Regions from separate parts of the Serratia odorifera genome, predicted to be linked through region 1. Evidence: predicted binding sites of a transcription regulator. Region 1 holds the regulator's gene; each other region holds the start of a gene.
The links. Region 1 encodes CRP, which controls carbon source genes, mostly activating them, when cyclic AMP is high. Its sites were predicted from a motif close to ATGTGANNNNNNTCACAT; they were not measured.

Region 1 (8,026 bases):
TCTGTTGTTCAACGACGCGCCGCCGGCACTGCTGACCAAGATTGAGCAGGTGGTACGTCTGATCCGCTCAAAAGGCGTCGGCATCTATTTTGTTACGCAAAACCCGCTGGATATTCCCGACAGCGTGCTGGGCCAGTTGGGCAACCGTGTGCAACACGCGCTGCGTGCCTTTACGCCACGCGATCAGAAAGCGGTGAAGGCGGCGGCGCAGACCATGCGCGCCAACCCCGACTTTGATGCGGAAACGGCGATTACCGAACTGGGCGTCGGTGAAGCGCTGGTGTCGTTCCTGGATGAAAAAGGGCGGCCCAACGTGGTGGAGCGGGCAATGGTCATCGCGCCGGAATCGAAGATGGGCATGCTGGGTGCCGACGGGCTCAACAGCGCGATCAATAAATCGCCGCTGTATGGTCGCTATGAAGATATGGTCGATCGCGAGTCCGCCTATGAAAAACTGTCTTCGGAAGGTTTTGCCACCGTAGGCACGCCACCGCCGGGGCAACCGGCACAGAAACCGGCGGCGGATGCAGCCGGTGGTGGCCTGATGGGCGGGTTGAACGATCTGCTGTTCGGCTCTACCGGTCCACGCGGCGGCAAGCGCGATGGTATTGTTCAAACGGCGGCCAAGAGCATGGCTCGCGACCTTGGCAAGCAGATTTTGCGCGGCGTTTTGGGATCGATTATGGGCGGCCGTAAAAAGTAAGCGGAAAATTTCGTCAGCGGCAGTAAACTAGCGCAGCTTTTTTCTGCCTGGACATGTCATGCTGCTGCTGATTGATAACTACGACTCTTTCACCTACAACCTGTACCAATACTTCTGCCAGTTGGGCGCCGAAGTGTTGGTCAAGCGCAACGATGAATTGCAACTGGCCGATATTGAACGGCTTGCGCCACAGAGACTGGTGATTTCACCCGGCCCGTGCACGCCGAATGAGGCGGGCATTTCTCTTGCTGCCATTCGCCACTTTGCCGGCAGGCTGCCCATTTTGGGCGTATGCCTCGGCCATCAGGCGTTGGGGCAGGCGTTTGGCGCCACGGTGGTACGCGCCCGTCAGGTGATGCATGGCAAGACCTCTGCCATTCGGCACCATAACGGCGGCGTTTTTGCTGGGCTGAACAATCCGTTGACCGTGACCCGTTACCACTCGCTGGTGCTGGAAGCCGCCACGTTGCCAGACTGCTTTGAGGTAACCGCCTGGAGTGAGCGCGACGGCGAACCTGACGAAATCATGGGGATCCGCCATCGTCAGCTGGCGCTGGAAGGGGTGCAGTTTCACCCGGAAAGCATTCTCAGCGAGCAGGGGCACCAACTGCTGGATAATTTCCTGAAAAGTTAACCGGTTATGAGTTTTTTTCCTTTTTTGGCGATTTAGGTTTGCCCTTGATTGGTTTTTTATGCATATTTTGTGATTATATTTTCACTTAATGGCAACATTGAAAATCCGATCACGTTCAGGGTGGACCCAATAATGACCGAAAAATACCCAGTCAGCCGCAATACGTTCGACCAGGTTATTCTGCCTGTTTATGCACCTGCCCAGTTTGTCCCCGTCAAGGGCAAGGGCAGCCGAGTGTGGGACAGCAACGGCAAGGAGTATATTGATTTCTCTGGCGGTATTGCGGTGACTGCGCTGGGGCATTGCCACCCGGCATTGGTGGCGGCGCTGAAGCAGCAGGGTGAAACCCTGTGGCACACCAGCAATGTCTTTACCAACGAGCCGTCGCTGCGCCTGGCCAGCAAGCTTATCGCCGCGACTTTCGCCGATCGGGTGTTCTTCGCCAATTCCGGCGCCGAAGCCAACGAAGCGGCATTCAAGCTGGCGCGCCACTATGCCATTACCCGCCACAGCCCGTACAAAACCAAAATCATCGCGTTTTATAACGCGTTCCATGGCCGTACGCTGTTTACCGTCTCGGTTGGCGGCCAGGCGAAGTATTCCGACGGCTTCGGGCCAAAGCCGGCCGACATCGTGCATGTACCGTTCAACGATCTGGCGGCGGTCAAGGCGGTGATGGACGATCACACCTGCGCGGTGGTGATGGAGCCGATTCAGGGCGAAGGCGGTATTACTCCGGTGGATGCGCAGTTCCTGCAAGGTGTGCGTGAACTGTGCGATCGCCACCAGGCGCTGTTGGTATTTGATGAAGTGCAAAGCGGTATGGGGCGCAGCGGCAAGCTGTTCGCCTATATGCACTACGGTGTGACGCCGGATATTCTGACCACCGCCAAAGCGTTGGGCGGCGGTTTCCCGGTCAGCGCCATGCTGACCACCGAGGAGATTGCTTCGGTGATGCAGGTCGGTACCCACGGCACCACCTATGGCGGCAATCCGCTGGCCTGCGCGGTGGCGGAGGCGGCGTTGGACGTGATCAATACCGCCGAAGTGTTGAGCGGCGTCGAACAGCGTCATACGCTGTATGTTGCGGCGTTGCGGGACATTGGCGAAAAATACCGTATTTTCAGCGAGATTCGCGGTATGGGGCTGTTGATCGGCGCCGAACTGACGGCGCCTTACCACGGCAAGGCGCGTGATTTCCTCACCGCGGCCGCCGCGCGTGGCCTGATGATTTTAAATGCCGGGCCGAACGTGATCCGATTTGCGCCGTCGCTGGTCGTTGAGCCGCAAGATATTGCCGACGGTATGGCGTTGTTTGAGCTGGCGGTTCAGGACGTGATCAACGCCGGGTAGCTACCCACCGGCGGTCGGCAGACGGTATCGGATGTCCGACTGTGTCCACGGTAAACGGCGCATAAAAATGCCGGTCAGCGTTAACTGACCGGCATTTTTTGAAGCGTGCCGTTTTAATGGATTAACGGGTACCGTAGACGACGATGGTTTTGCCGTGTGCGGAAATCAGGTTTTGATCTTCGAGCATTTTCAGAATACGGCCAACCGTTTCGCGTGAACAACCGACGATTTGACCAATTTCCTGACGGGTGATTTTAATTTGCATGCCGTCCGGGTGAGTCATGGCATCCGGCTGTTTGGCCAGATTGAGCAGGGTTTGCGCAATGCGGCCGGTAACGTCTAGGAAGGCGAGGTTACCCACTTTCTCTGAGGTGATCTGTAGGCGGCTTGCCATCTGCGCCGACAGGCGCATCAGAATGTCAGGGTTCACCTGGATCAGCTGACGGAATTTCTTATAGGAAATTTCAGCCACTTCACAGGCGGTTTTAGCCCTAACCCAGGCGCTGCGTTCCTGGCCTTCTTCAAATAATCCAAGTTCGCCGATGAAATCGCCCTGATTGAGATAGGACAGGATCATCTCTTTGCCTTCTTCATCCTTGATCAGCACCGCAACGGAGCCTTTCACGATGTAGTAAAGCGTTTCGGCCTTTTCACCTTGGTGAATCAGCGTACTTTTCGATGGATATTTGTGGATATGGCAATGAGACAGGAACCATTCGAGAGTAGGGTCTGTTTGCGGTTTGCCGAGAACCATTCGCTGTTATCCTCTGTTGTAATCTGCCTGTATCACAGGGGTCAGAGTTCCCTGTCAAACGTGTTATGGCTGTCCATGAGCGGCGACCATTAACCGTTTTTGAGGCGTGACGTAAAAATACGCTATTGCCCTAGCATATTAACTTGCAGTGAGAGCTGCAAGCTACATTCTGTTAACATACACATTAAGGTGCCTTTCCGTGGGCATTTCCCTGAAAGCGCTGTCCAGAAAGCGTTATTGCGGCTCTGTTTGTAGCACAGAGTGACGCGGGTGTCTTGTGTTGTCTCGCTCACACATGACCAGTATCAGGTTCCGTTGCCAGTTTTGCTGCTAACGCGTAGTCTGATGACAAAGAATCAATCGGAGTCATGAGCATGCAGGCAAGAGTCAAATGGGTTGAAGGGTTAACGTTTCTTGGCGAATCGGCGTCTGGCCATCAGGTATTGATGGACGGCAATGCCGGTGACAAGGCGCCAAGTCCGATGGAAATGGTGCTGATGTCCGTGGGGGGATGCAGCGCGATTGACGTGGTGTCGATTTTGCAAAAAGGCCGTCACGACGTGCGTGATTGTGAGGTAAAACTGACCTCTGAACGTCGCGAAGAGGCACCACGGGTATTTACCCATATCAACCTGCATTTTATCGTCAGCGGTAAAGGGCTTGGCGACAAGGCGGTGGAGCGTGCGGTGGATCTGTCTGCCGACAAATACTGTTCGGTAGCGCTGATGCTCGGCAAGGCCGCCAGCGTTACCCACAGCTTTGAAGTCCGGGAAGTGGCCTAATGGCATGTGGCGCGGTGGCCTAATCCTCCCCGCGCCCGTCCGGTGTCGCCTGGCTACTCAATCTTTTTGCCTTCCAGCAGCCGCTGCACCAGCGGTGCCATGATCAACTCCATCGCCAGTCCCATTTTGCCGCCGGGCACCACCAGCGTATTGATGTGCGAAATAAACGAGCCTTGCAGCATCGCCAGCAGATAAGGGAAATCAATCTGATCCAGCCCGCGGAAGTGGATCACCACAAAGCTTTCGTCCAGCGACGGGATGGCCTTGGCGGCAAACGGGTTGGAGGTATCCACCGTTGGCACGCGCTGGAAGTTGATGTGGGTGCGTGAAAACTGCGGTGTGATGTAGTTGATATAGTCTTCCATCGAACGCACTACCGAATCCATCACCGCTTCGCGAGAATGGCCGCGTTCGCCAGTATCGCGGATCAGCTTCTGGATCCACTCCAGGTTGACGATTGGCACCACGCCGACCAGCAGATCGACCTGCTGTGCCACGTCATGCTGATCGGTGACGACGCCGCCGTGCAGCCCTTCGTAGAACAGCACGTCGGTGGGTTCCGGCAGGGCTTCCCACGGTGTAAAGGTGCCAGGAACCTGGTTGTACGGCACGGCTTCGTCATAGGTGTGCAGATATTTACGTGAACGGCCGCTGCCGCCGTTGCCATATTCACGGAAGCTCTGCTCCAGCAGGCCGAAGTCGTTGGCTTCGGGGCCAAAATAGCTGATATGACGGCCGAGGTCGCGCGCCTTGCGGATCGCCGCGTCCATTTCCGGCCGGGTGTAGCGGTGGAAGCTGTCGCCTTCCAACTGTGCGGCGCGAATATTCAACTGCTGGAATATTTTGCGGAACGCCACGCTGGTAGTGGTGGTGCCGGCTCCGCTGGAGCCGGTTACCGCGATAACGGGATGTTTGGCAGACATACGATATGTTACTCCGTCTAAAATGCGTGTTTTATCCGTCGTACCTCAGCTGCTTTGCTGTAGGCCGCCTCGATGCAACTCGAGTGCTGTAGGGTATGGCACATTGATACCTGATTTTTCCCGTCAGTCATAGGGCGGATTACATTTCTTCCTGACCGGCACGGAACTGGCCACGTGGCATGATATTGACGGTTTCATGCAGTTCCGACCACACCAGCAGCACTTCGCCGCTTTGCAATTGCCGGCGAACGTCCTCCACTTTCTGCGTCAGCGAACGTTCATGCTCGCCGTAGTCAGTGCCTTCGCGCAGTACAAAGGATTCGATCAGATTATTCAGCGTTTCGCTGTCCAGTTCTTTCCAGGGGATTATCACGTGTTCTGTTCCAGATAAGGGGTAAGCCAGGAGGGAATGCGGTATTCCAGCCACATGTAGGGTTTTTTTAGCGAGCCGCCGACGAAGCCGACGTGGCCACCGCATTCCGTCAGTTGATATTCGATATTGTGCGGCAGGCTGGCGAGGTCAGGGATCACCTCGTCGGTCATGAACGGATCGTCCTTGGCATGGATGATCAGCAACGGTGTCTGGATCTTCGGCAGCAGCGGCAAGGCGCTGCAACGGCGGTAATAATCCGTGGCGTCGCTGAAGCCGTGAATGCGCGAGGTAATCAGATCGTCGAAATCGCGAATGCGGCGCAAGCCCTGCAACTGCGGCAATTTCAGCGGCAGGGTGCCGGGATAATGCAGCAGTTTTCGCGTGGCGTTCTGCTTCAACTGACCCAGCAGGTAATGCTGATATACGCGGGAGAATCCCTGATCCATACGCCACGAGCAGGGTTCGAGCATTAACGGTGCCGAGACCACCACCGCCGCGTCCAGCAGGCTATTGCCTTCCTGCTGTGCCAGATAGCAGGCGAGCATATTGCCGCCGAGCGATACGCCGACTGCCGCGGTTGGCGCAGTGCCATAGCTGTCGCGCAACCATTGCAGGAAGAAGCGGGCGTCTTCGGTTTCACCGGAATGGTAAATGCGTTGCTGGCGGTTTGGCACGCCGCTGCAACCGCGAAAATGCATCACCACGCCGAGCCAGCCCTTTTGCTGCCAGGCGTGCAACAGGCCGTGGGCATACGGACTGTAGAAGTTGCCTTCCAGGCCGTGAAACAGCACTACCCGCGGTTTGTCGCGCGCCAGGCGCGGGTCTTCGCTCCAGGCGAGATCGAGAAAGTCGCCATCAGGCAGGTTCAGCCGTTGCCAATGCGGTTTCAGTCGTACGCGACGACGTACCAGGCGTGGCAGCAGCGTTTGCAGGTGCGGATTACTGGCCCCGGTGAGAGGGCGGAAGGTTTCATACATAACGTGAATAAAATTCTTATTGGCGGCTATTGTCTGATCGGTAGAGCACTGTTAGCTTCAATACCACTATTTCCTTATTCGTTGTAGTGGCAGCGACCATCACTGACCGGTCAGTGCCTGGTATGCTCACGCGGGCTTCTTGGCTGCCATACCAACGATTCGGGATATGATTAATAATATACCCCAAATAATTCGAGTTGCATCGAGGCGGCAAGTGAATGCATCCCGATGCGCCTACGCAAACCCGGTGCTTCGGCTCAGGATGCGTAGCCAGCCAGTAAGCAGCTTGCAGCATGACGGGTAAACGCACACACGCATTTGGGTGGGGAGCACCCGTTTCATGGAATCAAGTTTATTTCTTTCAATGCTCGGCTTCCTGTTTGTTGCCGCTATTACGCCCGGTCCGAATAACCTGTTGTTAACCACCTCCGGCGCCAACTTTGGCTTTATGCGTTCGCTGTGGCTGATGCTGGGCATCATACTCGGCATGCAAAGCATTTTATTGCTGGTGGCGTTCGGCGTTGGCAGTCTGATTGTGGTCTATCCCTCGCTGCACCTGGCACTGAAAATTCTTGGCAGCCTGTATCTGCTGTGGCTGGCGTGGAAGGTGGCGACCGCCCGTTATGAAAAGCTCGACACCGATACCGCGCCACCCAAGCCGATTCGTCTGTATCAGGGTTGGCTGTTGCAGTTTCTCAACCCCAAGGCCTGGCTGATGGCGCTGGGCGCGGTGGCCAGCTTCAGCCTGAACGGCGAAGGGTATAATCACTCGATTCTGGCGATCTCGGCGGGGCTTTCCGGCATGAATCTGGCCACCGGCATCGTCTGGCTCGGTTTCGGCAGCGTGATTGGCCGTTTGCTGCGCAGCAAGAAAGCCTGGGTTATCTTTAACGTTTCTATGGGGTTGCTGACCGCAGCCTGCGTGTTGTTGATTTGGCATTAAGGGATTGCAGATGACCGAAGATTATTTCCACGTTGACGCCTTTGTTGGCCAGGGGTTGCGCGGCAATCCGGCGGGCGTATATGTGTTGAAAGCGCCACCGGACGCCGTGCAAATGCAGGCGATCGCCAATGAATTGAACCTGCCGGAAACCAGCTTTGTGTGGCAGGACGGCGACATGGCCGCCATCCGCTGGTTCACGCCGTACCGCGAAGTGGACTTATGCGGCCATGGCACGCTGGCGGCGGCGCATGTGATGCTCAATGTGCTGAACCCGGGGCTGAACGATGTGCGCCTGCGTTCCGCCAGTGGAGAGCTGTATGTCAAACGCGACGCGGCGGACGGTCAACGCCTGATTCTGGACTTCCCGACACGCGCCCCGCACCCGATCGCCGAGCCGGCAGGCCTGGCCGCGCTGTTGGGCGTGCAGCCGCAGGCGGTGTGGCAGGCCAATGCGCTAATGGTGGTACTGGACAATGAGGCGCAGGTCAGGGCGCTGCAACCGGCGATACCGGCGTTGATCGCGGCGGTGGGTCGTGGGGTGATCGTCACCGCACCGGGTGACGAGGTGGATTTCGTTTCTCGCT
Region 2 (8,026 bases), on a different contig from region 1:
GCGCCGCTGGCGCTACTGCTGGGGATTGGGCCGTTGGTGCGCTGGCGTCGCGATGAGCCGAGCAAACTGTGGCGCCGCCTGGGCATGGCGCTGCTGGTCACATTGGTGCTGTCGATCGCGCTGCCGTGGTTGCTGCAGGACAGCATCGCCGGCATGACGGTGGTCGGGCTGATCATGGCCATTTGGGTCATCGTGCTGACGTTGATGGAGTTGCATGAGCGCGCCACTCACCGTCACGGTTTCTGGCGCGGTCTGGCGCAGCTTTCCCGCAGCCACTGGGGGATGGTGCTTGGCCATCTCGGGGTGGCGGTGACGGTGATCGGCATCGCCTTCAGCCAGAATTACAGCGTTGAGCGCGATGTGCGCATGAAGGCTGGCGATAGCGTGGACATCCACAACTACCACTTTGTATTCCGCGATGTGTATGACATTCGCGGGCCGAACTACACGGGTGGCGTCGGTATCATCGATGTCACGCGCAACGGCAAGCCGGAAGCCACGCTGCACGCCGAAAAACGCTATTACAGCGTGGCGCGCAGCATGATGACCGAGGCGGCAATTGACGGCGGCTTTAGCCGCGATCTGTATGCCGCACTCGGCGAAGAGCTGGACGATGGCTCATGGGCGGTGCGTCTGTACTACAAACCGTTTGTTCGCTGGATCTGGTTCGGCGGGGTGTTTATGGCGATTGGCGGCCTGCTGTGCATTGTCGATCCACGTTACCGCATGAAGAAGAAATTGGCGCGTGAAGGCAAACGGGAGGCGCAGGCATGAAGCGCAAACTGCTGTTTATTCCTCTGATTCTGTTTCTGCTGCTGGTAGCGGCCTTTATGGTGCAGCTAACGCGCAATGCCGGCGGTGAGGACCCGACTATGTTGGAGTCGGCGCTGATCGGTAAGCCGGTGCCGACCTTTACGTTGGAATCGCTCGAGCAGCCAGGCAAAACCTACGATCAGGCGGTGCTGCGCAACGGCAAACCGATGCTGCTGAACGTATGGGCCACCTGGTGCCCGACCTGCCGCGCCGAACATCAGTATCTCAATACGCTGGCCGCCAAGGGTGTGCGGGTGATTGGCTTGAACTACAAGGACGATCGCGCCAAAGCGGTGACCTGGCTGAACACGCTGGGTAACCCGTATGCGCTCAGCCTGTTCGACGGCAACGGCATGCTGGGCCTGGATCTGGGGGTCTACGGCGCACCTGAGACTTTCCTGATCGACGGCGACGGCATCATTCGCTATCGCCACGCCGGTGACATGAATCAACGCGTTTGGCAGCAGGAAGTGTTGCCGCTGTACCGTAAGTACGGAGGGGACGCATGAGGATTGTGATGCTGATATTGGTCGCGTTATTCAGTTACAGCGCCGCGGCGGCCATTGATACCTACAGATTCAATTCGGTAGAGCAGGAGCAGCAGTATCGCGAGTTGACCGAACAGCTGCGCTGCCCGAAGTGCCAGAACAACAGCATTGCCGATTCCAACGCCATCATCGCGGCGGATATGCGTACCAAAGTGTATGAATTGATGATGCAAGGGCAAAGCAAACAGCAAATCATTGATTATATGGTGGCTCGCTATGGCAATTTCGTCACCTATAAACCGCCGGTGACGCCGGCAACGCTGATCCTGTGGCTAGGGCCGTTGCTGTTTGTGCTGATTGGCGGCGCGGTGGTGATTATGCGCAGCCGTCGTCGAGGCGGCGTCGGGAGCAATGAGCAATTCTCCGAGCAGGAGCAACGGCGTCTGGCGGCGCTGCTGAAAGAGACTGACAGGAAGAAACCCTAATGGCTTTTTGGCTGATTATAATTGCACTACTGATCGGCGCCGCGGCGTTGCTGGTGGTGCCGGCGATGCGGCAGGGCAAGGCGGATGCCGTCACCAGCCGTGATGCCTTGAACGCGGTATTTTATCGCGATCGTCTTGGTGAACTGGAAAGAGACGAGCAACAGGGCGTGGTAGCCGAGCGGCCGGAGCTGGTCAAAGAACTGCAGCAGAATTTGCTGGACGACATTCCCGGCCAGCAAGACGCGCAGACGCGGCCGATTAATCGTTGGGCGCTGGTACCGGGCGTGGTGGTATTAGTGGTGGTGGCGGTTGGTTTTTATCTGAAAACCGGCGGGTTGGCGCAGGTGGCTGCCTGGCACCAGGTCGAAGCGCAGATGCCGGAGTTGCGTGAGCGGGTGGCGAATGAGCGCGCCAAGCCGCTGAGCATGGAAGAGATCGCCCGCCTGGGCTTGGGGCTGCGTACCGCGCTGCAACAGGACGATCGCAATATCCATGACTGGATGATGCTCGGTCGGGTCGGCATGGCGCTGAATAACGCCACCACCGCGACGCAGGCATTTGCTCATGCTTACCGGTTGGATCCGAATAATCTGGAAGTACGGCTCGGTTATGCCGAGGTCTTGACGCGCTCCAGCGATCCGGAGGATAACAAACAGGCGACCGCAATGTTACGCAAGATGATCGCCGAAGATCATACCGATCTGCGCGTACTGAGCCTGCTGGCGTTTAATGCCTTTGAACAGGGTGATTATAAACAGGCGATAGGTGCCTGGCAGGTGATGCTCAAATTGATGCCTGCCGACGATCGACGTGTCGAAGTGTTAAAGCGCAGTATTGAACAAGCAAAAATACAGGCAGGCGAGGAAACTGTTAAACTTGCTGTCAATGTGACGTTGTCTCCAGAGGCAGCGAAGGCATTACCACAACAAGGAACGCTGATTATTTCGGTTACCGACGGCAACAGCCCGGTACCGGTTGCCGTAAAACAATTGCCCCTGAGCCGCTTCCCGCTGTCATTCTCGCTGGATGACAGTAATGCCATGATGCCGGAACGTCTGCTTTCGGCGTTGCAGCAGGTGAAGGTACGCGTACGCATCTCTCACGACGGTCTGGCGACGCCGCAGGCCGGAGACTGGTTTGGTGAAAGCGCCGTGCAGGGCTTTAGCGGTAAAGGGCAGGTTGGCGTTCAGATAGACAAGCAAGTTCCTTGATAAGAAGACTGAACGTATTTGTGTTTATGGAGAAAAGTATGAACTTTCGCCTGACTGGGCTGGCTTTCGCAACGGTATTGCTCGTCGGGTGCGCCAGCACCCCTGAGAATGAACCTCAAGGGCGTTCCGATCCTCTGGAAGGGTTCAACCGCACCATGTTCGATTTTAACTACAACGTACTGGATCCTTATCTGCTGCGTCCAGTGGCGGTCGCCTGGCGTGATTACCTGCCGATGCCGGCGCGTAACGGTCTGAGCAACTTCACGTCGAACCTTGAAGAACCGGCCAGTATGGTCAACGAATTCCTGCGTGGCGAACCGTACCGAGCCATGATTCACTTTAACCGCTTCTTCCTCAATACCCTGCTTGGCATGGGTGGGTTGATTGACGTGGCTGGCATGGCCAACCCGAAACTGGCGCGTGAAGAGCCGCGTCGCTTCGGCAGTACGCTGGGTTATTACGACGTTGGTTACGGCCCTTACGTGCAGTTGCCGGGATACGGCAGTTGGACCCTGCGTGAAGACGGCGGCGAATGGGTTGATAAGCTCTATCCGATGCTGAGCTATCTGACCTTCTGGATGTCGGCCGGTAAATGGGTAGTCGAAGGCATCGAAACGCGTGCTCAGCTGTTGGATTCTGACGGCCTGCTGCGCAACTCTTCCGATCCGTACCTGATGATGCGTGAAGCCTACTTCCAGCGTCACGACTTCCTGGCCAACGGCGGCGTACTCAAGCCGGAAGAAAACCCGAACGCCAAGGCGATTCAGGGCGATCTGGATGAAATCGATTCAGCCAATTGAGTGTCGAACGAATAAAGAAAAACCCGCCGATTGGCGGGTTTTTTATGCCGTTCGCGCCAGCGATCAGAAGGTATAGTTGAAGTTGGCGCCGTACAGCCAGGCCTTGCCTTCGGATTCGAAGGTATATGGGCCTTCCTTGACCGTGACATGCTGGCCGTGCATGTAGGACACGCCGACATCAACCGAGGCATTTTTGTTGAACGCGTAGGTGGTACCGGCGCTCAGCCAGAAGCGGTCCTGATCCGGAATGGAAATCGAGCGGTTCTGTGCTGGAACCGGGCTGTCATCGAAGGCAATACCGGTACGGAAGGTCCAGTTATCATCGTAGTAATAAGTGGTACCCAACGCGATGCGGTAAGCGTCTTTGAAGCCTTCATGTTTTTCGAACAGCGTCTGGCCATTGCTGCCGGTAGCGCGCAGCTCCTGGAACTGGCTCCAACTGGTATAGGCCAGGCTGTAGTGGATAGCCCACTGCGGCGCAACCTTGTTATACCCTGAAATTTCCCACATTTCCGGCAGGTGCAGAGTCAGAGAGCCCGGAATGGTATTGCCGTCGGTACCCCACGGCAGGCCGGTTCTGCCCTGCAGCGGATTGTACTGTGAAGGAATGCTGCTTTTGTAATCGCCGTCGAAGTCGATTTTGATTTCAGAGCGGTAGGTGAGGCTATAACGGTTATTGTCGTCAACTTCGTACAACAGGCCAGCGTTCCAACCGTAGCCCCACTCGTCGCCTTTCAGGTGCGAGATCTGGGTATCGGCCGGCATGCCGAGAGCAGGACCGCTTTCACCGGCGTAACGTTCCAGTTTGGCCTTGGCATAAACCGCGTCAAAACCCAGACCGAAGCTGAAGTGTTGATTCAAGCGGTAGGCGGCACTCAGGTTGAGGTTGACCGTGGTCAGATCGGTTTTACCGCCGTACGGGCCTGCGGTATAACCATCGTTGAATTCGGTTGCCAGGCCATAGTTACTGGTCACGGAACCGCCAACTGCCCATTGATCGTTCAATGGGTGAATATAGTGCAGGTTCGGGATCCACTGGGCTGGTGCAATGTTTTTCGAGTTAAGGCTGGCACCGGAAGATGACGTGCCGGAAATATCAACGTCCGGATCGACGAAGATCGCACCGACGGAAAGCGCTGGGCTATCAAACATCATCATGGTAGCAGGGTTGCGGCTTGCCGCCGTGGCATTATCCGCGACTGCGCCTTCGCCAGAGAAAGAACGGCCTAAACCAGATGAAGAGTACTCATTCAGCTGGAATCCTGCGGCATACACGTTTGATGAAATAATTGCCACTGCAGCTGCGAGAGCTGATTTAGTAAATAGGTTTTTCTGGCTCATGACCAAAACCTCATTATGTGTTTATTATTTAAACTATGTTACACAAGGTAACAAGGAGCGCGGGATTGTAGGGTCCGTTATCCATCAGACAAATCAGACCAGTGGCTGAATTATAGGTCTGACCTGTGAAAATGTTGCAACTATGTTTTTCAGATATTTCAAAATTGATATCAAAAAAGAGATCTGCTTAACAAAACACCGACGGTAAATAACAAAATTCTGACGCTTCATTAGCAGGCAACCATTTTCGTTTGTGATTTCCATCGCTTAAAACACCTACTAACAGTAAGTGCTAGTGCTGCGCGCCACGGGGGAGTAAAATAGCCCTCAGATTATTGTGATTATGCGCCCGATCAAATTTGGCACTTTAGGCGGTATTGACGCTGCCCGGTGAGGAGAATTGAACATGTCAGATGCAATAAACAAATGCAGTGCGCAAGAAACGGCAGCCTGCTGCTGTGTGGATGTCGGCACCGTGATGGATAACACCGATTGCACCGCATCCTATAGCCAGGTCTTTACAGATCAACAACAGGCACAACAAGCGCTGGCGGCATTGACCGACAAGGCCCGCGCGGTGGAATCCGATCCCTGTGACATCAACAGTAGCATTAATCCGGTTGACGGCGGCTTCCAACTGGATGTCGACTTTATCTTCTGCTGCCAGGCGGAAACCCTGATCTTCCAGCTTGGCTTGCGTTAAACAGCGCGAGTCGACGTCGCTGCGCGGGTCTGCCGCGCAGCTTTTCCTGCCTCCAGCCTCTCCTGGGTTACCGTTAGAAAGTTGCTCCTGCTCGCAGATTTCACCTCTGCCGGTTTGCCAAATATCAACATCTGGTTAACAATGGCCTCATCAGGTCAGACCTGTTTTGATGGTTGCGCTGACGTCTTTTCCTTCAGGAGCGTTTATGAGTAAGGCACTGCCGCTGGTTACCCGACAGGGTGACCGTATTGCAATTGTAAATGGACTGCGTACCCCCTTCGCCAAGCAGGCGACCGCTTATCACGGTATTCCGGCGGTGGATCTTGGCAAAATGGCGGTAAGTGAATTATTGGCGCGCAGCGGTATTGACCCGCAATTAATCGATCAACTGGTGTTTGGCCAGGTGGTGCAAATGCCGGAAGCGCCAAACATCGCGCGTGAAATCGTGCTGGGTACCGGCATGAGCGTGCACACCGACGCCTACAGCGTTTCCCGTGCCTGCGCCACCAGTTTCCAGGCCATAGCCAACGTGGCGGAAAGCATCGTCGCCGGCAGTATCGGTATTGGTATTGCCGGCGGTGCAGACTCCTCTTCGGTGCTGCCGATAGGCGTCAGCAAAGCGCTGGCGCGCACTCTGGTCGATCTCAACAAAGCGCGTACGCTGTCGCAACGCCTCAAGCTGTTCAGCAAGCTCAGATTCCGCGACCTGCTGCCGGTGCCGCCGGCGGTGGCGGAGTATTCTACCGGCCTGCGCATGGGCGATACCGCCGAGCAGATGGCCAAGTCGCATGCCATCAGCCGTGAGGACCAGGACGCGTTGGCGCATCGTTCGCACCAGTTGGCCGCCAGGGCGTGGGAGCAGGGGCTGCTGCGCGCCGAGGTGATGACCGCCTATGTGCCGCCGTACCAGGCGCACATTGCCGAAGACAACAACGTGCGCAAGGATTCCAGCCTGGCGTCATACGCCCGATTGAAGCCGGCGTTCGATCGCCAGCATGGCAGCGTTACCGCCGCCAATAGCACGCCATTGACCGACGGCGCCGCCGCGGTGCTGATGATGAGTGAATCGCGTGCCAAAGAATTGGGGCTGCAGCCGCTGGGTTATTTGCGCAGTTTTGCCTTTGCCGCCATCGATGTCTGGCAGGATATGCTGCTTGGCCCCTCCTATGCCACGCCGCTGGCGCTCGATCGCGCGGGTATTACCCTGGCGGATCTGGCGTTAATCGATATGCATGAAGCCTTTGCGGCGCAGACGCTGGCCAACCTGAAAATGTTCGCCAGCCGCGAGTTCGCCCAGCAAAAACTGGGGCGCAATGAAGCGATTGGCGTGGTCGATATGGATAAATTCAACGTGCTGGGCGGCTCGATTGCTTACGGGCATCCGTTTGCCGCAACCGGCGCACGCATGATTACCCAGACGCTGTACGAGCTGAAGCGCCGCGGCGGTGGCTTGGGGTTGGCTACCGCCTGTGCGGCCGGCGGTTTGGGCGCAGCGATGGTGGTGGAGGTGGAACAATGAGCGTCACAAATGCCTTGCATGAACAACGTGCCACGCCGTCGGCTTTTCGGCTGACGCTGCGACCGGACCATATTGGTGTGATCACCATCGACGTCCCGGACGAAAAGGTGAATACGCTGAAGGCGGAATTTGTCGATCAGGTCAATGAGGTGCTGAACAAGGCGCAGCAATATGCCGCACTGGAGGGGCTGGTGATCGTGTCAGGCAAGCCGGATTCGTTCATTGCCGGCGCAGATATCACCATGATCGCCGCGTGCAGCAACGCCAAGGAGGCGGAGGATCTGGCGCGCAAAGGTCAAAGTACGCTGGCGAAAATTGCCGCATTCCCGGTGCCGGTGGTGGCGGCCATTCACGGCGCCTGTCTCGGCGGTGGCCTGGAACTGGCGTTGGCATGCCACAGCCGTGTCTGTTCGTTGGACGACAAAACCGCGCTGGGTCTGCCGGAAGTGCAACTGGGGCTGCTGCCCGGCTCTGGTGGTACTCAGCGTTTACCGCGGTTGATTGGCGCCAGCAAGGCGCTGGACATGATGCTGACCGGTAAACACATTCGAGCGCGCCAGGCGTTGCGCATGGGGCTGGTCGATGATGCGGTGCCGCAGGCTATCTTGCTTGATGCGGCGATCGCACGGGTCAAACAGGGCTGGAAGAGCAAGCCGACGCTGCCCT
Region 3 (8,026 bases), on a different contig from region 1:
CGACAGGTACAGCAAAGTTCGCCGTTTGTCATTGGCCTGCAGGCGCGCAGCCTGATTGCAGTGCGCGATAATCTGAAAGGCTATGTGCAGGGCATCAATCCCGACATGGTGTTTTACAGCCAGGTCACCAAGTAATGATCGACAGTCAAACTCCTGCCGGGCTTGCCCGGCACGGCCGACGTTGGGGCGGGCGGTTGCTGGGCGGGGCGCTGTCGCTGGCGTTGACGCTGCTTGGCCTGCTGCTGTTCACGTTTATGCTTTCCCACCTGGCGCCGATCGACCCCACCTTGCAAATTGCCGGCGATCACGCCAGCGAGGCAACCTATGCCCAGGTTCGTCACGATCTGGGGCTGGATCAGCCGCTGCCGGTGCAGTTCTGGCGTTATCTACTGCACCTGGCGCACGGCGACATGGGTATTTCGCGCATCACCGCGCAGCCGGTATTGAGCGATTTGTTGCGCACTTTCCCGGCCACGGTGGAGCTGGCGACCTGTGCGATTATTCTCGGTGCGCTCGGGGGGATCTGTTTGGCGCTGCTGGCGGTATACAAACCGGGTAGCTGGTTGGACAATGCCGCCCGACTGGTCTCGCTGCTCGGCTATTCGGTGCCGATTTTCTGGCTTAGTCTACTCGGCCTGCTGCTGTTCTATGCCACACTGCACTGGTCGGCCGGGCCGGGCCGTCTTGACGACATCTATCTGTACACCATGGAGCCGTACAGCGGGTTTATTCTGATTGACAGCTGGCTGTCCGGCGATCGGCAGATGTTCTATAACGCGCTCGGCCATCTGTGGCTGCCGGTTGTGGCGCTGGCGCTGCTGTCTATGGCAGGCATTACCCGTCTGTTGCGCGCCGCAATGCTGGAAGAGTGTAATAAGGAGTACGTGACGCTGGCGCGCTCGAAGGGGGCGGGACGCTGGCGCATTCTGCTGCGCCATGTCTTCCCCAACGTCTTGGGCAGCCTGATCGCCGTACTTTCGCTGTCTTATGCCAGTCTGCTGGAGGGGGCGGTACTGACGGAAACGGTCTTCGCCTGGCCGGGCGTCGGGCGTTACCTGACCAATGCGCTGTTTGCCGCCGATACGCCGGCGATCCTCGGCGCCACGCTATTGATCGGCAGCTGTTTTGTGCTGCTGAACGCGTTGGCGGATGCCTTAACCTACCTTGTGGACCCACGAACCCGATGAGCCACTCATTTTCCGATCCTGTATCGCCCGGCGCGGCGCTGGAGGGCGCTGTGTCACGCCGTAGCCTGACGACCCTGACGGTTGGCGCGCTGTTGGTGGCGGTACCGATCCTGGCGGCGCTGTTCGCTCCCTGGCTGGCGCCGTTCGATCCCAATATTCAGCACATGGAACTGCGTCTGTTGCCACCGTCGTCGCAACACTGGCTAGGGACCGACGGCTTTGGCCGCGATTTGCTGTCGCGGGTCATTTACGGCGCCCGCCCGACCCTGCTGCTGGTGTCGCTGATCCTGTTGTTGACCATTCCGCTCGGCCTGCTGGTGGGGATCTGCGCCGGTTATCTCGGCGGGTGGGCGGAGCGCATTCTGATGCGCATCACCGATGTGTTCCTGTCGTTGCCGAGTCTGGTGATTGCGCTGGCATTGGTCGCCATGCTCGGACCGGGGCTGATGAACGGCGCGCTGGCGCTGGCATTGACCAGTTGGCCGCCGTTCGCACGGCAGGCGCGGGCGGAAACGCTGGCGTTGCGCCGTAGCGATTATCTGGCGGCGGCGCGCATGCAGGGCATTGGCGGGTTGCGGCTGATGGTCGGCCATATTTTACCGCTATGCCTGCCGAGCGCGGTGGTGCGCGCCGCGTTGAGTCTGGGCGGCATTATCCTTTCCGCCGCCGGCCTGGGGTTCCTGGGTATGGGCGTCGCGCCGCCAACCGCCGAGTGGGGATCGATGGTCGCCGAAGGGAGCAAAGTCATTTTCGATCAATGGTGGGTGGCCGCCGCGCCGGGCGGGGCGATCCTGTTTGCCAGCCTGGCGTTTAATCTGCTGGGCGATGGCCTGCGCGATAAAATGGATCCTCGAAATGGACACAAATAGCTTATTGACCGTAGACCGTTTGTCGATCGGTCTGCGAGCGCAGCCGCTGGAACTGGTTCACGATATCTCTTTTCGCGTCGGCCAGGAACGGTTGGCGCTGGTGGGCGAATCCGGTTCGGGCAAATCGCTGACCGCCCGTGCCTTGATGGGGTTGTTGCCGTCGTCATTGCAGCTGCGGGCGCAGCACCTGTCTCTGGACGATGACGATCTGACGCGTATCAGCGAGCGGCAATGGAGCCGGCTGCGCGGTAGCAAGATGGCGATGGTATTGCAGGATCCCAAGCATGCGCTGAATCCGACTCAGCCGATCGGCCGTCAGGTGGAAGAACCACTGCTGCTGCATAGCTCACTGCGACGCGCCGAACGACGCGAGAAAGTGTTGGAGATGCTGGCGGCGGTCGGCTTGCCGGCGGTGAAGACGCTCAGCCAACGTTATCCGCATCAGCTTTCCGGCGGCATGGGGCAGCGGGTGATGCTGGCTATCGCGCTGATTAACGACCCACGGCTGTTGATCGCCGACGAGCCGACCTCGGCACTCGATCACCAGATGCGCGGCCAGGTATTGCAACTGATTGAACGTCTGGTGGAACAGCGCAATATGGGACTGATTCTGATCAGCCATGACCTGCAGCAGGTGGCACACTACTGTGAACGGGTGCTGGTGATGTATCAGGGGCGGATAGTCGATCGGCTGCCGGCCGACCAGTTGGCGCATGCCAGCCATCCTTATACCCAAACGCTGTGGTCGTGCCGCCCGAGCAAGGCGACGCGTGGGCGACCCTTGCCGGTGTTGGATCGACGTCTGCTGGAGGCGCTGAAATGAGCCTGATTGCATTGAATGGCCTGAGCGTCAGCCATCGTCAGGGCTATGAACTGCGCACCGTAGTACACGACGTCGACCTGCGCATCGACGCGGGTGAATGTTTCGGTCTGGTCGGTCCGTCCGGCTGCGGCAAGTCATCGCTGCTCTGGGTATTGGCCGGCTTGAACGGCCAATGGCAGGGGGAGTTCAGCCTGTTTGGGCGACGCATCGAGCCGGGACAGGCCTTTACCGGCAACCTGCGTCGCGAAGTGCAGATGGTGTTTCAAGATCCCTACGCTTCGCTGCACCCTAAACACCGTTTGCTGCGTACGCTGGCGGAGCCGCTGCAACTGCTGGGGGAGAGGGGCATCGAACAGAAAGTTGCCGACGGTTTTCGCCAGGTGGGGCTGGATCCCCGCCTGCTGTCGCGCTACCCGCACCAGCTTTCCGGCGGCCAGCGCCAGCGCGTGGCGATCGTTCGCGCGCTGTTGCTCAAACCGAGGCTGCTGTTGCTGGATGAACCGACGTCGGCGCTGGACATGTCGGTACAGGCGGAAATTCTCAATCTGTTGAACGACCTCAAGCGCGCTGGCGATCTGACGCTGGTTCTGGTCAGCCACGATGCCGACGTTATCGACCATATGTGCGACCGCGCGGTGACGATGGACCAAGGGCGGCTCGTCGATTGGTCATTGACCGCCGGCCGCTGACCGTCCCCCTTACGCCGCTCCCTGCCGCCCTCAGGGAGCGTTATTGCCCTGCGCGTTAACCCATCCAGTAAAGCGTGATCCGTTTCACATTCATCTTTGGCATTTTGCCAGTCAACAGCACGCGCTGGCAGTGATGAGAAGGCTGCCGCAGCGCCAACTTTCTACACTGCCTGCATCTTGTAACGACGGGCTTGTGTTATGACCACTCATCATATTGCCGCCATCGATCTTGGCGCCTCCAGCGGGCGAGTCATGCTGGCAAGCTATCATTCGGCATCGCAGCGTCTGACGCTGCGGGAGGTCAGCCGTTTCAGCAATGGCCTGCAACAGCGTAACGGTCAGCAGTGTTGGGATCTGGAGGCTCTGGAGCAGCATATTTGCCAGGCGCTGTGCGATCTGGATGGGGAGAATATCCGGCTTGACGGTATTGGCGTTGACACCTGGGGCGTTGATTTCGTACTGCTGGATGCGCACGGCGAACGCGTCGGTCAGGCAGTTTCGTACCGAGATGCCCGCACCCAGGGGGTGATGGCGCAGGCGCAGCGTGAGTTCGGCGCTGATGAAATCTACCGGCGCACCGGCATACAGTATCTGCCGTTCAATACGTTGTACCAGTTGCGGGCGCTGAGCCAGCAACACCCCGAGCTGGTGGAGCGCGTCGCGCACCTGCTGCTGATCCCCGACTATCTACACTATCGTCTCACCGGTCAGCTTAATTGGGAATATACCAATGCCAGCACCACGCAACTGCTGAATATCGCCAGTGACGGCTGGGACGCCGAGCTGCTGGCCTGGGCCGGGGTGCCCGTCGAGTGGTTTGGCAAGCCGACGCCGCCGGGCAACCGCGTCGGTGACTGGCGTAGCCCAAGCGGTCGCCAGGTGCCGGTGATTGCCGTCGCCACCCATGACACCGCCAGCGCAGTATTGGCCACCCCGTTGCAGGATGCCGATGCCGCTTATTTGAGCTCTGGCACCTGGTCGTTGATGGGCATTGAAAGCCCATTGGCGATGGTGAATGACGCGGCGCTGGCGGCGAATATTACCAATGAAGGCGGCGCGACCGGCTACCGGGTGCTGAAAAACATCATGGGGCTGTGGTTGCTGCAACGTATTACCCGTGAACTGGCGCTGGACGATTTGCCGACGCTTATCGCGCAGGCGGCGCAGCAACCAGCGTGCCGTTGGCTGGTCAACCCCAACGATCCCCGCTTTATCAACCCGGTCAGCATGCGGCAAACCATTCAGGACAGTTGCCGTGAACGGGGCATGCCGGTGCCGGAAACGCCGGCACAGCTGGTGCGCTGCATTTTCGACAGCCTGGCGATGCTTTATCGACAGGTGGCGCAACAGTTGGCCGATCTGCATGGGCGACCGTTAAGCCGACTGCATATCGTCGGCGGCGGCAGCCAGAACGCGTTGCTGAACCAGCTTTGCGCCGATGCCACCGGTTTGGCGGTCAGCGCAGGTCCGATTGAAGCCTCCACGCTCGGCAACGTTGGCGCACAACTGATGGCACTGGGGGCCGTGGATGATATTGAGCATTTCCGCCAGGTGGTGGCCGCCAATTTTCCGTTGCAACATTTTACTCCTCACGACAACCCGGATTTTGCCGCCCACTGGCCGCAATTTCAGTCGCTGAGCCAATCCTCTAAGGAATTTTGCGTATGACGAGCCCGATTGAACAGGCCTGGGAACTGGCCAAACGACGCTTTGCCGACATTGGCGTGGATGTTGACGCCGCCCTGGACACGCTGGACCGGCTACCGGTATCGATACACTGCTGGCAGGGCGATGACGTCGCCGGTTTTGAAAACCCGCAGGGGCTGTTAACCGGCGGTATCCAGGCCACCGGCAATTATCCTGGCAAAGCGCGCAACGCCGCAGAGCTGCGTGCCGATCTGGAGCAGGCGCTGGCGCTGATCCCCGGCCCGAATCGGCTGAATCTGCATGCCATTTATCTGGAGTCGGACACCCCGGTCCCACGCAATGAAATTGAGCCGCGCCATTTTACGCACTGGGTTGACTGGGCCAAACGGCACAATCTGGGGCTGGATTTCAATCCGTCCTGTTTCTCGCATCCGCTGAGCGCCAGCGGCTTTACGCTGTCCAGCGCCGATCCGCAGGTTCGCCGTTTCTGGATTGAACACTGCCAGGCCAGCCGCAGGGTTTCCGCCTATTTTGGCCAGCAGTTAGGCAGCGCATCGGTGATGAATATCTGGGTCCCGGACGGCATGAAAGACACGCCGGTCGATCGTCTGGCCCCGCGTCAGCGTCTGGTCAGCGCCCTGGATGAGGTGCTGGCGGAAAAGCTCGATCCGGCGCACCACATTGACGCCGTGGAAAGCAAGCTGTTTGGCATTGGCGCAGAAAGTTACACCGTCGGTTCCAATGAATTCTATCTCGGTTATGCCGCCAGTCGCCAAACCGCGCTATGCCTGGATGCGGGGCATTTCCATCCCACAGAGGTGATTTCCGACAAGATTTCCAGCGCCATGCTGTACGTGCCGCGACTGCTGCTGCACGTCAGCCGCCCGGTGCGCTGGGACAGCGATCATGTGGTGCTGCTGGATGATGAAACGCAGGCCATCGCCAGTGAGATCGTGCGTCATCAGTTGGCTGACCGGGTGCATATCGGGCTGGATTTCTTTGATGCCTCGATCAACCGTATCGCCGCCTGGGTGATTGGCACCCGCAATATGAAAAAAGCGCTGCTGCGGGCTCTGCTGGAGCCGACCGAAATGCTGCGCCAACGGGAACAGCAGGGGGATTACACCGCGCGTCTGGCATTGCTGGAAGAGCAAAAATCCCTGCCGTGGCAAGCGGTGTGGGAAACCTATTGCCAGCGACACGATGTACCGGCCGATGCCCGCTGGCTTGACACGGTGCGTGATTATGAACAACAGATTCTCAGCCAACGTTAAGGACTAGCGCAATGCAACGCATACTTTCTTCCTGGTTCGTCCAGGGTATGATTAAGGCCACCGGCGACATGTGGCTAAAAGGTTGGGATGAACGCAACGGCGGCAATATCAGCCTGCGCCTGACCGATGACGATGTGGCGCCGTACCGTGCCGATTTTGTCGCTGAACCGCGCTGTGAAGAGCTCAGCCAACCGGCGGCTGAACTGGCCGACTGCTGGTTCCTGGTGACCGGCTCCGGCAAGTTCTTCCGCAACGTGCCGTTGGCGCCGGAGGAAAGCCTGGTGCTGCTGCAGGTCAACCATAACGGCACGGCCTATCATATTCACTGGGGACTTTCGCAGGGCGGCTTGCCGACCTCTGAACTGGCGTCGCACTTTCAGTCGCACATTGTGCGTATGCAGCTCAGCAACGGTCAGGATCGGGTGATTATGCATTGTCATGCCACCAACCTGATCGCGCTCAGCTTTGTCGAAAAACTGGAAAGCGCCAGCTTTACCCGCCTGCTATGGGAGGGGAGCACCGAATGCCTGGTGGTGTTCCCGGACGGTATTGGCATAGTGCCATGGATGGTGCCGGGCACCGACGGCATTGGCGTGAAAACCGCCGAACAGATGCGCCATCACAGCCTGGTCTTGTGGCCGTTCCATGGCATTTTCGGCTGCGGGCCGACGCTGGATGAGGCGTTTGGCCTGATCGACACTGCCGAGAAGTCCGCCGAAATCATGGTGAAAGTGATTGCGATGGGGGGGAAGCGGCAAACCATCTCCACCGAGCAGTTTATCGCGCTGGCCGCGCGTTTTGGCGTTACGCCAATGAGCGCCGCGTTGGAGGTGCAATAATGCCGGCGCGTGGCCAGAGTGTGGTGCCGCAGTTCGCCCGGCATCAGTGCGGAGGAAACGGACAATGATACGCAAGGCTTTTGTCATGCAGGTAAACCCCGAGGCGCATGCCGAATATCAGCGGCGGCATGACCCGATCTGGCCGGAGTTGGCGCAGGTGCTGAAGGCCCATGGCGCGCACCATTATTCTATTTTTCTCGATGAAACGCGGCATTTGCTGTTTGGCGTGGTGGACATAGAATCGCAGGCGCAGTGGGATGCAGTGGCACAAACCGAGATTTGTCAGCGCTGGTGGCGATATATGAGCGAGCTGATGCCCAGCAACGTCGATTTCAGCCCGGTGACTACTTCGCTACGCGAGGTGTTTTATCTGAAGTAATCAGCAGGGGCGCGGTTGTCGCCCCTGCTGGCCTCATGTCGAGCTTAGCGCTGGCAGCCCATCAGTTCGGGCAGTACGCCGGGTTTTTGTTTCAGCGTGGCTTGCACGTCATCAGGCAGGCCGGCCCACAGGATCAGACCACTGCGTTTTTCAACCTCGTCAACCGTCACGCGAAACTGGCAGAAGTCAGCGCCGCGCGGCGTATTCTGGTCGAAGATAAACGCGGCGTAATGATTAACCTCCGGGCTGTTATTGATGAAAATCACTTTCCAGTAGCCGCTGGGGATGGTGTGGCTCTTGGTGGTTCCCGGCAGTTTTC
Region 4 (8,026 bases), on a different contig from region 1:
TTTTTCTTGACGCGATCGGTGCTGACCATGCCAGTTACCGCCAGACCGAAGATCGGCTCCGGCGCATCGATCGAATGGCCGCCCGCCAAGGCAATACCGGCCTGTTGACAGGCGTAACGCCCACCGTCGATCACCTGCTGCGCCACTTCCGGTGCCAGTTTGGCTATCGGCCAGCCCAAAATGGCAATCGCCATGATTGGTTTGCCGCCCATGGCGTACACATCACTAATGGCATTGGCAGCGGCAATACGGCCGAAGTCGAAGGGATCGTCAACAATCGGCATGAAGAAATCGGTGGTACTGATGATGCCAATGCCGTTGCCGATGTCGTACACCGCTGCATCGTCACGGGTTTCATTACCGACCAGCAACCGCGGGTCGACAAACTTCGCCTGTTCGCTGTGCAGGATGGTTTCGAGAACGTGCGGTGATATTTTGCAACCGCAGCCAGCGCCATGGCTGTACTGGGTCAAACGGATTGTTGGCGATGTCATGATCCACTTCCTTCGGTTAACGGCCTTCAAGATAACATATCCCGGTGATAGCCGGGGTTGTCTGCACATTGGCGGCGTTGGGTGCCGAGCCGCCGGCAATCAGCCGGCGATGCGGGATGCGTTAGCCTGCCGTGACAACGCACCACCCGCTATGTGGGCTATAGGGTAGCGCTTAGTGGAGGGATTGATAAGAGCGAGCCGACTTTCTGCGAACGGCCTGCTCATAAACAGTACAGATCTGCGGGTTATCGCGCATTTTTTGACGAAAACCCGCGGGGATCAGAAGTGACTGACGAACGGGTCACTGTCGGGGGCAATAACTTTGGTGGCCGCTTTTAACTGTGGGGTCCCCAGATAGAGGAAACCGACAATTTCGTCCTGCTCGCGGCAGCCGAAGGCGCTGCGCACCATTGGATGTTCGGTCCACGCGCCAGTACGCCAGATGCCGTTAAAACCTTGCGCCAGCGCCGCCATCTGCATCGCCTGTACCGCACAACCGGCGGAAACCACCTGCTCCCAACGCGGAACCTTGGGGTTTTCGCTGCAATGCGCCACCACGGTAATGATCAGCGGTGCACGAAACGGCGCCTGTCTGGCTTTGTCAATCGCCGCGTCGTCGAGGTTATCCTGTTTAGCCGCAGTTTGTAACAGTTGACTGAAGCGCTCCAACCCCTGCTCTTCAATCATCACAAAACGCCATGGTTGCAACGCGCCGTGATCCGGCGCGCGTAAGCCGGCATTGATGATATTCTGCCGGACTTCGCCCGTTGGCGCCGGAGCCGTCAAACGTGAGGCCGAACGGCGATTCAATAATAGTTCCAGTGCATCCATAGTAAACTCCTGATAACAATTTTCATTACGATCACGGTAACATAGCTAAACAACGAGTTACAGCCTGGACAATTACGGCTGTGACCGGTGATTTAAAGCTGACATTTCGTTGGCTGCTCATTAGGATAGCGTGACATCCTCGGCTCATGTTTGGAGAGAACATGCATATATTGTGGCGTACCATTGCCGGTATTTTCAGGTGGACATGGCGTCTGCTGAATTTCATCAGGGAACTGATTCTTAACCTGTTTCTACTCCTGCTGATTTTGGTTGGTGTCGGCATTTATTTTTCCTTCCAGGGCAGCGCGCCTGCCGAGACGCCACGTGGCGCCTTGCTGGTCAACTTGAGCGGCGTGGTGGTTGATCAACCTAGCATGAAGAACCGTCTGCTCCAACGCAGCCGCGAGTTCCTTGGCGCCTCCGCCAGTGAACTGCAGGAAAACTCGCTGTTTGACGTCGTCGACAGCATCCGTAGCGCCAAAGATGATAAAAACATTACCGGCATGGTATTGCAGTTGAACGATTTCGCCGGTGCCGACCAGCCTTCTCTGCAATATATCGGCAAGGCTCTGCGTGAATTCCGCGACAGCGGCAAACCGATCTATGCCATTGGCGATAGCTATAACCAAACGCAATACTATTTAGCCAGCTTCGCGAACAAGATTTATCTGTCACCGCAGGGCAACGTCGATCTGCACGGCTTCGCCACCAACAATTTGTACTATAAGTCGCTGCTCGACAAGCTGAAGGTCACTACCAATATCTTCCGCGTTGGCACTTACAAGTCGGCGGTTGAGCCAATGATCCGCGACGATATGTCACCGGCGGCACGTGAAGCGGACAGCCGCTGGATCGGCAACCTGTGGCAAAACTACCTCACCACGGTGGCGGCAAACCGCCAAATCACCACCGCGCAATTGTTCCCGGGAGCCGCCGGCGTGCTGAGCGGCCTGCAAGCGGCCGGCGGCGATACGGCGAAATACGCACTTGACGGCAAGCTGGTGGATGAGCTGGCTTCGCGTACCGTGATGGAAAACCAGTTGATCAAGACCTTTGGCTGGGATAAGCAAAACAACGATTTCAACGCCGTCAGTATTTATGACTACCAGCCGGCACCGGCAGCGGATCAGGGCGGCCAAATTGCCGTGGTGTTCGCTAATGGCGCAATCATGGACGGTCCGCAAACGCCGGGAACGGTTGGCGGTGACACCACCGCGGCACAGCTGCGTCAGGCCCGTCTGGATCCTAAAATCAAAGCGGTGGTACTGCGAGTTAACAGCCCGGGCGGCAGCGTTAGCGCGTCTGAGGTGATCCGCTCCGAACTGGCTGCGGTGCGTGCTGCCGGCAAACCGGTGGTGGTTTCCATGGGGGGTATGGCGGCTTCCGGTGGCTACTGGATTTCTACCCCTGCCAACTATATCGTTGCCAGCCCAAGCACCCTTACCGGTTCTATCGGCATTTTCGGCGTGATCAACACCTATCAGGATACGCTTGACAGCGTTGGCGTTCACACCGACGGCGTCGCGACCTCGCCGCTGGCCGATTTGGCGGTGACCAAAGCGCTGCCGCCCGAGTTTGCCCAGATGATGCAGTTGAACATCGAGAATGGCTACAAGAACTTTATCGATCTGGTGGCTGGCGCGCGCAAGATGTCGCCAGAACAGGTTGATAAAATTGCTCAGGGTCACGTCTGGACCGGCGGTGACGCCAAGAACAACGGGTTGGTCGACCAACTGGGTGACTTTGATGACGCGGTGCAGAAAGCCGCCGAATTGGCGAAGCTGAAACAGTGGCATTTGAACTGGTTCGTCGATTCACCGAGCCTGGCAGACATGGTGCTCAGCCAGTTTGGCGTGTCGATCCACGCCATGCTGCCGGCAGCCCTGCAATCGATGTTGCCTGCGCCGCTGGCCTCGGTAGCCATGGCGATGAAAGAGCAACCGGGTTTATTCAATAATCTGAACGATCCGCAAAACCGCTACGCCATCTGTCTGAACTGCGGTGACGTACGCTAACAAATTAATCTTCAGCCCGGCACTCGCTGGGCTTTTTTTCTGCGCTAATCACCCTATAATTCAGCCCATCTTATCATTAGCAGAAACCCTACAATGCAAAAGAAATCTATCTACGTCGCTTACACCGGCGGTACCATCGGCATGCAACGCTCCGAACACGGTTACATTCCGGTGTCCGGCCACCTGCAACGGCAACTGGCGCTGATGCCGGAGTTCCACCGCCCGGAAATGCCCAACTTCACCATTCATGAATACGCCCCGCTGATCGACTCCTCCGATATGACGCCGGAAGATTGGCAACACATTGCCGATGACATCAAGAAAAACTACGATCAATATGATGGCTTCGTCATCCTGCACGGCACCGATACCATGGCATTCACCGCTTCTGCGCTGTCGTTCATGCTGGAAAATCTCGCCAAGCCAGTCATCGTGACGGGGTCACAAATCCCGCTGGCGGAGTTGCGCTCCGACGGCCAGACCAACCTGCTGAACGCGCTATATCTAGCGGCCAACCATCCGGTCAACGAAGTCAGCCTGTTCTTCAACAATAAACTGTTCCGCGGTAACCGCACCACCAAAGCGCACGCCGACGGTTTTGACGCCTTTGCCTCGCCCAACCTGCCGCCGCTGCTGGAAGCCGGCATTCATATTCGCCGTCAAAACGGCATTGCCTCGCCGGCATGTCATGGTGAATTGCAGGTACACAACATAACGCCGCAACCGATCGGCGTGGTGACCATCTACCCGGGAATTTCCGGCGCGGTGGTGCGCAACTTCCTGCTGCAACCGGTCAAGGCGTTGATCTTGCGCTCTTATGGCGTCGGCAACGCGCCGCAAAAAGCCGAACTGGTTGACGAACTGCGCGATGCATCCGAGCGTGGCATTGTGGTGGTCAACCTGACCCAGTGTATTTCCGGGCGAGTCAATATGGAAGGTTACGCCACCGGCAATGCGCTGGCGCATGCCGGCGTGATCAGCGGTTTCGACATGACGGTGGAAGCCGCATTGACCAAACTGCACTACTTGCTGAGCCAGCCACTGTCGCCGGCGCAAATCCGCCAACAGATGCAGCTGGATCTGCGCGGCGAATTAAGCACCGTCGGTTAATTCATCAGGAGGTTCCATGCGCGTTGCCCTGTTATTGATCGATTTGCAAAATGACTTCTGTCCCGGCGGCGCGCTGGCGGTTGTCGATGGTGACGCCACCATCGCGGTGGCCAATCAGGCAATCGCCGCCTGTCTGGCGCGTGGCGTGCCGGTGATCGCCAGTCAAGACTGGCATCCGGCCGATCACCGAAGCTTTGCGGTTAACTCTGCTGCCAAGGTCGGTGAACTGGGCGAACTTGATGGTTTGCCGCAGGTGTGGTGGCCGGTACACTGTGTGCAAGGCAGCGATGGGGCCGAACTGCACCGCCAATTGCATCGTCAGGGAATAGCCGCAATTTTCCGCAAGGGGCAGGATCCGTCCATCGACAGCTACAGCGCGTTCTTCGACAATGGACACCGGGCAAAAACCGATCTTGACGACTGGCTGCGCGATCGGGGTGTGACTGAATTGACGGTAATGGGATTAGCCACTGATTATTGTGTGAAATTTACCGTGCTTGACGCCCTGGCCCTGGGATATCGAACCACGGTCATCACCGACGGCTGTCGCGGGGTCAACCTGCAAGCCAATGACAGCATACAGGCATTACAGGCCATGCAGCAGGCCGGTGCCAAGCTAGTGACGCTGTCACAATACCTCAGCTAGGCCAAAGCGGGCGCCTCGGCGCCCTTTCCTATCGCTTACTGCGGCTTCAACTTGATCAGCGGTTCGGCAGCGAACTGTTGCTTCAGCTCCTGCTTGCTCTTCATAACGATCTGACCATCCTTGCCGATACTCATATGCTGCGGATCGTCATTATGCAGCGCCTGCCAGAGCATGACCGCCTGCAAGCTGTTTTCCTTCTGTTTCGGCGTCAGCGCAACACCGTCCGGCCACTTACCCAACTCCACGGCTTGCACCAGGCGCTGATAAATTTCGGGCGTCATCGCCGCAATCAAATCCTTCACGTCCATCCGCTCGTTCCTCGCTCATATGAATAATAGCTGAATCGATTTTGTTATTTTTCTTACCGCTTAACCGGCGGTATTTTCGCCACTTTCGCTATCGGTAAAACTGAGCGATGCCGAGTTAACGCAAAAACGTTCGCCTGTGGGCTGTGGACCATCAGGGAAAACGTGACCAAGATGGGCATCACACTGGCCACAACGTATCTCAACGCGGTGCATATTGTGTGAGTTATCATCCAGATAGCGGATAGCATCGTCCGAAACCGGTTGATAGAAGCTAGGCCAGCCGCAGCCGGCGTCAAACTTGGTATCCGAATAGAACAGTGGCGCATTGCAACACAGGCAATGATAAACACCGTCGCGAGTATTATGCAGCAATTTGCCGGTGTACGGTGCTTCTGTGCCGCGCTGTTGAGTCACATAGCGTTGTATTTCATTCAGTTCCGTGACCGGCTGGTTGGGGGTGTGCTCTTTAGCCATTTGTGCGATTCCCAAATTATGGATAATGTCAACGAAAACAATGATTAATGATAACAAAAAATTAACAGCGTTGCAGGCATTTTTGACCTAAACTGTACGCCATAAAGTTCAGGTCACGACTATATGTGATGCCGATCACATATATTGTTGCGACGCTCTTTAAACTTAGCGGTTTGACCCCATATCTTAATGAGGCCGAACGCAAACGGAACGTGCAATAAGCGTGCAAACCCAGGCCTCTGCTTTGACTTGCCGCAATAATTGACACGATTCCGCTTGACGCTTGGTAAGGTTTTTGTAATTTTACAACCAACCTTTTATTCACTAACAAATAGCTGGTGGAATATATGACTATCAAAGTAGGTATCAACGGTTTTGGCCGTATCGGTCGCATTGTTTTCCGTGCTGCTCAGGAACGTTCCGACATTGAAATCGTTGCAATCAACGATCTGTTGGACGCTGAATACATGGCTTACATGCTGAAATATGACTCTACGCACGGCCGTTTCAACGGTAGCGTAGAAGTTAAAGACGGCCATCTGGTTGTTAACGGCAAAACCATCCGTGTTACCGCAGAGAAAGACCCGGCTAACCTGAAGTGGAACGAAGTGGGCGTTGACGTGGTTGCTGAAGCAACCGGTATCTTCCTGACCGACGAAACCGCACGTAAACACATCGCAGCTGGCGCCAAGAAAGTTGTTCTGACTGGCCCATCCAAAGATGACACCCCAATGTTCGTTATGGGTGTGAACCACAAGTCCTACGCGGGTCAGGAAATCGTTTCCAACGCTTCTTGCACCACTAACTGCCTGGCTCCACTGGCTAAAGTCATCAACGACAAATTCGGTATCGTTGAAGCGCTGATGACCACCGTTCACGCGACTACCGCTACCCAGAAAACCGTTGACGGCCCGTCTCACAAAGACTGGCGCGGCGGCCGCGGCGCATCTCAGAACATCATCCCTTCTTCTACCGGTGCTGCCAAGGCAGTAGGTAAAGTTATCCCTGAGCTGAACGGCAAACTGACTGGTATGGCGTTCCGCGTTCCAACGCCAAACGTGTCTGTGGTTGACCTGACCGCGCGTCTGGAAAAACCTGCGTCTTACAAAGAAGTCTGTGCGGCGATCAAGGAAGCGGCTGAAGGCGAGCTGAAAGGCGTGCTGGGCTACACCGAAGACGACGTTGTTTCTACCGATTTCAACGGTGAGAAACTGACTTCCGTGTTCGATGCCAAAGCAGGTATCGCACTGAACGACAACTTTGTGAAACTGGTTTCCTGGTACGACAACGAAACCGGCTACTCTAACAAGGTTCTGGATCTGATCGCTCACATCTCCAAGTAATGGGATGATGTACTGCTGATCATGAGGGCGACATTTTTGTCGCCCTTTTTTGCTTTCTGTATAGCCGATAACCTGACGGGTATGGCAAATATAAGGCAACGCGATGAACGATAAACTGTTTACCCTCCCAATAGCGGAACAAATTTCCCCTTACATCAGCCAACGTCAACTGGATGCGCTGCCGGTGATCGTCGTTTCGCACCCAAAAGTGCGCGCTGCGGTTACCCTGCAAGGCGCCCATCTGGTGGCCTGGCAACCCAGCGGTGAACAACCGGTGGTATGGCTTAGCAAAAATACGCCTTTCACGCCGGGCAATGCCATTCGCGGCGGCGTGCCGATCTGCTGGCCATGGTTTGGCCCGGCGGGTAAACCTTCGCATGGTTTTGCACGTAATATGCCGTGGTCGCTGACAGCGCACGACGAAGACCAGGACGGCGTGATCCTGACCTTTACCCTGCAAGATAATGAACAGACCCGCAAGCTGTGGCCGCATCCGTTCACGCTGATCGCCCGCTTCAAACTGGGGGAAGAGTGTGAAATCGAGCTGGAATCGCACGGGGATTACCAGGCGACTGCCGCACTGCATACCTATTTCCAGGTCGGCGATATCGAAACGATTAAAGTGGCCGGGCTGGGTGAGCATTATCTGGATAAAGTGGCCAATGGCGCCGCAGCGCGTCAGGTTGGCGACGTGGTGTTTGTTGGGCAAACCGATCGTGTCTACACCCAGCCAGAGCCTTATAGCGTGATAAAAGACCCCACCCTGCAACGCAGTATTGAAGTGCATCATCACCATATGAGCGAT

Region 2: ACCC84_RS06650 (YfcZ/YiiS family protein) is a predicted target of CRP. The motif match lies at 5,390-5,407, and genes of this name have one in related genera.
Region 3: rhaB (rhamnulokinase) is a predicted target of CRP. The motif match lies at 3,641-3,658, and genes of this name have one in related genera.
Region 4: msrB (peptide-methionine (R)-S-oxide reductase MsrB) is a predicted target of CRP. The motif match lies at 6,002-6,019, and genes of this name have one in related genera.

The regions. Positions count from the first base shown of each region.
Region 1 is NZ_JBGMUT010000008.1:166,874-174,899, forward strand. It holds gene ACCC84_RS18395 (helicase HerA-like domain-containing protein) at 1-703, shown strand, start outside; gene ACCC84_RS18400 (aminodeoxychorismate synthase component II) at 762-1,337, shown strand; gene argD (bifunctional acetylornithine/succinyldiaminopimelate transaminase) at 1,470-2,690, shown strand; gene crp (cAMP-activated global transcriptional regulator CRP) at 2,812-3,444, opposite strand; gene ACCC84_RS18415 (OsmC family protein) at 3,819-4,226, shown strand; gene ACCC84_RS18420 (phosphoribulokinase) at 4,280-5,149, opposite strand; gene ACCC84_RS18425 (YheU family protein) at 5,289-5,522, opposite strand; gene ACCC84_RS18430 (hydrolase) at 5,519-6,499, opposite strand; gene ACCC84_RS18435 (LysE family translocator) at 6,840-7,442, shown strand; gene ACCC84_RS18440 (PhzF family phenazine biosynthesis protein) at 7,453-8,026, shown strand, end outside.
Region 2 is NZ_JBGMUT010000002.1:89,828-97,853, forward strand. It holds gene ACCC84_RS06620 (heme lyase CcmF/NrfE family subunit) at 1-774, shown strand, start outside; gene ACCC84_RS06625 (DsbE family thiol:disulfide interchange protein) at 771-1,322, shown strand; gene ACCC84_RS06630 (cytochrome c-type biogenesis protein) at 1,319-1,786, shown strand; gene ccmI (c-type cytochrome biogenesis protein CcmI) at 1,786-2,997, shown strand; gene mlaA (phospholipid-binding lipoprotein MlaA) at 3,036-3,797, shown strand; gene fadL (long-chain fatty acid transporter FadL) at 3,861-5,138, opposite strand; gene ACCC84_RS06650 (YfcZ/YiiS family protein) at 5,545-5,841, shown strand; gene fadI (acetyl-CoA C-acyltransferase FadI) at 6,047-7,360, shown strand; gene fadJ (fatty acid oxidation complex subunit alpha FadJ) at 7,357-8,026, shown strand, end outside.
Region 3 is NZ_JBGMUT010000001.1:500,118-508,143, forward strand. It holds gene ACCC84_RS02260 (ABC transporter substrate-binding protein) at 1-135, shown strand, start outside; gene ACCC84_RS02265 (ABC transporter permease) at 135-1,187, shown strand; gene ACCC84_RS02270 (ABC transporter permease) at 1,184-2,056, shown strand; gene ACCC84_RS02275 (ABC transporter ATP-binding protein) at 2,043-2,879, shown strand; gene ACCC84_RS02280 (ABC transporter ATP-binding protein) at 2,876-3,568, shown strand; gene rhaB (rhamnulokinase) at 3,767-5,236, shown strand; gene ACCC84_RS02290 (L-rhamnose isomerase) at 5,233-6,489, shown strand; gene rhaD (rhamnulose-1-phosphate aldolase) at 6,501-7,328, shown strand; gene rhaM (L-rhamnose mutarotase) at 7,393-7,707, shown strand; gene ACCC84_RS02305 (DNA/RNA non-specific endonuclease) at 7,752-8,026, opposite strand, start outside.
Region 4 is NZ_JBGMUT010000001.1:1,284,070-1,292,095, forward strand. It holds gene selD (selenide, water dikinase SelD) at 1-494, opposite strand, end outside; gene ACCC84_RS06005 (NAD(P)H nitroreductase) at 774-1,325, opposite strand; gene sppA (signal peptide peptidase SppA) at 1,487-3,340, shown strand; gene ansA (asparaginase) at 3,434-4,450, shown strand; gene pncA (bifunctional nicotinamidase/pyrazinamidase) at 4,467-5,096, shown strand; gene ACCC84_RS06025 (YeaC family protein) at 5,132-5,404, opposite strand; gene msrB (peptide-methionine (R)-S-oxide reductase MsrB) at 5,465-5,878, opposite strand; gene gapA (glyceraldehyde-3-phosphate dehydrogenase) at 6,226-7,221, shown strand; gene ACCC84_RS06040 (D-hexose-6-phosphate mutarotase) at 7,325-8,026, shown strand, end outside.